DNA from 2 places in the Gordonia otitidis genome. Region 2 is predicted to be linked to the other one. Evidence: riboswitches for the same ligand, from Rfam matches in the RefSeq annotation. Region 2 holds a riboswitch; the other holds the start of a gene.
The links. Region 2 has a riboswitch for S-adenosylmethionine ahead of LK459_RS01905 (bifunctional o-acetylhomoserine/o-acetylserine sulfhydrylase). Riboswitches for the same ligand answer to the same signal wherever they lie in the genome.
Positions count from the first base shown of each region.

Region 1: linked by a shared signal. The riboswitch ahead of LK459_RS13445 (aminotransferase class V-fold PLP-dependent enzyme) and the one ahead of LK459_RS01905 (bifunctional o-acetylhomoserine/o-acetylserine sulfhydrylase) in region 2 are both predicted to bind S-adenosylmethionine.

Region 1 is NZ_CP085974.1:2,936,040-2,938,239, reverse strand. Features, by position in the region: gene LK459_RS13445 (aminotransferase class V-fold PLP-dependent enzyme) at 1-1,154, opposite strand, end outside; SAM riboswitch class IV at 1,171-1,284, opposite strand; gene LK459_RS13440 (isochorismate synthase) at 1,460-2,200, shown strand, end outside.
Region 2 is NZ_CP085974.1:431,473-433,672, forward strand. Features, by position in the region: gene LK459_RS23130 (cutinase family protein) at 1-726, opposite strand, end outside; SAM riboswitch class IV at 1,030-1,151, shown strand; gene LK459_RS01905 (bifunctional o-acetylhomoserine/o-acetylserine sulfhydrylase) at 1,215-2,200, shown strand, end outside.

The DNA of each region.
Region 1 (2,200 bases), 2.5 Mb from region 2:
GCGCAGAACTTTCCGTCGCGCACCCCGATCCCGTGATGGTCGCTCAAGTACTCCGCGACCTCGCGCGGTGTGAACCCGTCGACGGTGAACCCGGCGATACCGACACGCTCGAGGCCGTCGTCGAAGACGCGCAGCGGGCTGACGCCCTCGATCTCGGCGAGCCCGGCGTCGAGTTGTGCACACAGGTAGGCCTCGTGCGCACCGATCCACTCGTGTCCGAGTTCGCTGATCGCATCGCACGCGGCCGCGATCGCGACGGCGCCGAGTACGTTGGGCGATCCCGCTTCGTGGCGTGCGGCGCCCGTGTGCCAGGAGACCGAGGCGCAGCCTGAGTCGACGTCGACGTCTGCCGTCGCTCCACCGCCTGCGAGGTAGGGCTGCGCGGCGTCGAGCCAATCGGCACGACCGACGAGCACGCCTGCTCCGAACGGTGCGTAGAGCTTGTGCCCCGAGAAGACGAGGTAGTCGATGCCGTGGCTCACCAACGACACCGGTCGATGCGCAACCAGCTGCGCGGCGTCGACCAGGATGCGGGCGCCGTGGCGGTGGGCGACCGAGGCGAGCCGTGAGATCGGCAGCACCTCTCCGGTCACGTTCGACGCCCCGGTGACCGCGAGCAACGCTGCGGGTTTGCTCGCGAGTTCGCGTTCGACGGCGTCGACGGTCTCGTCGATGGTTGGCGTCACCTCGACGATGCGTGTCCACTTATCCTTGCGTTCGATCCACGGCAGGAGGTTGGCGTGGTGCTCGATGTCGAGGACGACGACGTCACCGGGTGTGACGTGCGCGGCGAGGTTGATCGCGTCGGTGGTGTTGCGGGTGAACACGACGGTGTCGTCGGCGCGGCCCCGGACGAAGCGTCGAACCGTCTCACGGCATTCTTCGTAGCGCCGCGTCGTGACCTGAGACAGGTGACCGGCACCGCGGTGGACGCTGGCATAGGTGCTCAACGCGTCTGCGACGGCGTCGGCGACCGCGGTGAGAGCGGGGGCGCTGGCCGCGTAGTCGAAGTTGGCGTAGCGCACCGTGGTGCCGTCGGCGAGCGGGGCGCATTCGGCTGCGCCGACGACCGGCGCCAGCGGAGCGATCTTTGGGGTCTCGACGGCGTCCACCTGCGACGAGCGGGGGTATGAACGGGTGACGACAGCAGTCATCGAATGATCTCCTTGGAATCCACGCTTGCCGTACCCACCTCGGGTACGGCCAGGTCGTCACCCGGAGCACCCCACCGCGGAGGAGGGTTGCCGACCAGCTAGCCGGGGCTTGTCGCTGGCACTCATGACCTGTTCCAAGAATCACCGATTCGACGCTGACCTGTCAACTTTCGCTCAACGTGCACAAAACGCAGCTGCCGGCACCGAAGTGCGGTGAGATCGGCCTCGCCGGTGAAACCCGTCTGTGTGCCAGCGCACTCCGGATCGTCGCACTCGGCCTTCAGCGCACCAGGTAGCGTGACTCCATGTCCCCATCGGAGGTGTTCGTCCTCTCCCGGCCACACGGCACCGTTCGGGCGCGTGGCGCCTCGGAGGGATTCACCGATGCCACCCAGGCCGCCGAAGCACTGCGCTCCGGACGAATCGGTGCCATCACCGGCGCGCTGCCCTTCGACCCCGCGGACGACGCCGCACTCCTCGTACCCGAGACCATCCGACACAGCGGCGACCCGCTGACGGGACGTGCGGCCGAACGCAACGTCGCCGCTGGCGTCACTCTCGTCCCCGACGCGGCCACCCACCGCGACCGCGTGGCAAGGGCCGTCGACGAGATCGAATCGGGCGCCCTGTCGAAGGTCGTACTCGCACGCGCCGTCGAGTTCGATCTCTCGAATCCTGTTGATCCACAACGACTTCTCGACGCGCTGGCATACGGCAACGCAGAGCACTCGGCGTTTCTCGTCGACCTGAGCGTCGACGAACAGACCGATCCGCGCGCGCGATGGCTTCTGGGAGCGAGCCCGGAGGTGTTGCTGCGCAAGCAGGGTTTGGAGGTCGTGTGTCGTCCCTATGCCGGGTCGGCTGCGCGGTCATCCGATCCTGACGTCGATCATGCCGCGGGACAGGCACTTCTGGCGTCGACGAAGGACCGCTCCGAGCACGCCTTCGTCGTCGACCATCTTCGCGACGCGCTCGATCCCCTCTGCCGAGAGCTACACGTCCCCGACGAGCCGGCGCTCGTCTCGACGGGCGAGATGTGGCATCTC
Region 2 (2,200 bases):
CGGGTACAGGCCGTGCTTGGCCCAGTAGCCGATGAACCCGTCGAGCGCGCCGAGAGGATCGTGCAGCGGGTCGGGCAGGTCGCAGATCGGGTCTCCGCTGAAACAGACGGTGGTCACGGGAAGACCACCGAAGTCGTCGACGCTTCGCGCGCCGGCCATCGTGAGACCGGGGAGCACGCCGACCATCACGAGTTCGATGCCCTCTCCGTACAGGTTCCCGGCCTGCCGCGGATCGGAATAGAGCAGCCCCGACACCTCGTCGCGCGAGATGTCGTAACCCGATGTCTGCCGCGTACCGATGGCAGTGAGTACGTCGCCTGCGATACCCGCGCCCTGCGAGTAGCCGACGATCACGACCGGTTTACCCTCGCACGACGCCTGATAGCGCTCGACGGTCGAGAGCGTCGCCGCAACGCCCTCGGACTGACTGGCGTCGAACCCGAAGGAACCCATCGGCCAGATGGATGCCGGATATTCGACGCGTTGAACCGTGTAGCCGGCGTACTTGTCCTGACGGGTGACACCGTCGAGCAGATGGGCATCGGGATCCCAGGTACCCCCGACGAGCACGAGCGATCCGCTGCCACATTCGGTGTCGACGGCACCGGCGCGCGCCACACCGGCGCCTGAGGTCTGCCCGATCGTCAGCAGTACCGCGGCAACAAAGGCGAGGCCCAGTGTGCTCAGGGCCGTGATCGATCGCCGGACACCGAAATGAGCACCCATACCGTCTCCACCTATCCAGCTCGGCCGGTGTGCACCGCTATGCGGCGTCGAAGTTCCCGGGTCCGATACGAATGATCGGATGGTAGGAGCGGCACGACGACGGCACCGTCGAATTCCTGATCAGCAGGCGAACTCGCGGTGACAGAGCGTCGAATTCCCCCGATCGGACTACACACCCGGATGATTTTGCGCCCGGCAGAGCACGTCGCGACCCACCTGGAAAACGCAGCTTGTCCAGCCCGAGAACCAGGCTGCGTCAGAGGGTTCTCACATCATTTCGGACGTGTTATATCCTTGACGCCAGGTCATGAGTATCAGCGCAAAGCCCCGGCTTGCTGATCGGCAACCCTCCAACCGCGGTGGGGTGCTCCGGGTGATGACCGGGTTGAGGGACAGCGGAAACGGGTCCCCGGCAAGCGCGGGTCCGAAGGTCGGACCCCAACAGGGTCGTCGTGCCCTGCCGACCGTAGAAAGTGATGCATATTCCAATGTCTGACGTCGACGTCGACCAGAATCCAGCGGACAGCTGGAGTTTCGAAACCAAGCAGATCCATGCCGGCCAGACGGCCGACGCGGCCACCAATGCCCGCGCGCTGCCGATCTACCAGACCACGTCGTACACGTTCAACGACACGACGCATGCAGCCAATCTGTTCGGACTGTCCGAACCCGGCAACATCTACACCCGCCTGATGAACCCGACGCAGGACGTCGTCGAACAGCGCCTCGCCGCCCTCGAGGGTGGTGTCGCCGCGCTGCTCGTCGCCTCCGGCCAGGCCGCCGAGACGTACGCGATCCTGAACATCGTCGAAAACGGCGGACACGTCGTGTCGAGTCCGAGGCTGTACGGCGGAACCTACAACCTTTTCCACTACACGCTGCCCAAGCTCGGTATCGAGGTGACCTTCGTCGAGGACCCGGAAGACCTCGACTCATGGCAGGCCGCTGTACGCGACAACACACGTGCGTTCTACGGAGAGTCGATCTCCAACCCCAACAACGAGATCCTCGACATCGAGGGCATCTCCGGTGTGGCGCATCGCAACGGGGTTCCGCTCATCGTCGACAACACCGTCGCCACCCCGTACCTGCTCAACCCGTTGGCGCACGGTGCCGACATCGTCGTGCACTCGGCCACCAAGTACATCGGTGGACACGGAACCGCAATCGGTGGCGTGATCATCGACGGCGGCACCTTCGACTGGCGGGTGCAGCGCGACGGTGAAGACCTCTTCCCCGGCTTCACGACGCCCGATCCGAGCTACCACGGTGCGGTGTTCGCCGACCTCGGCGCCCCCGCGTACGCACTCAAGGCTCGTGTGCAACTGCTGCGTGACACCGGTGCGGCGATTTCTCCGTTCAACGCCTTCCTACTCGCGCAGGGACTCGAGACGCTGAGTCTTCGGGTCGAGCGTCACGTGGCCAACGCCCAGCGGGTCGCCGAGTACCTCAACGACCACCCGCAGGTGGAGTC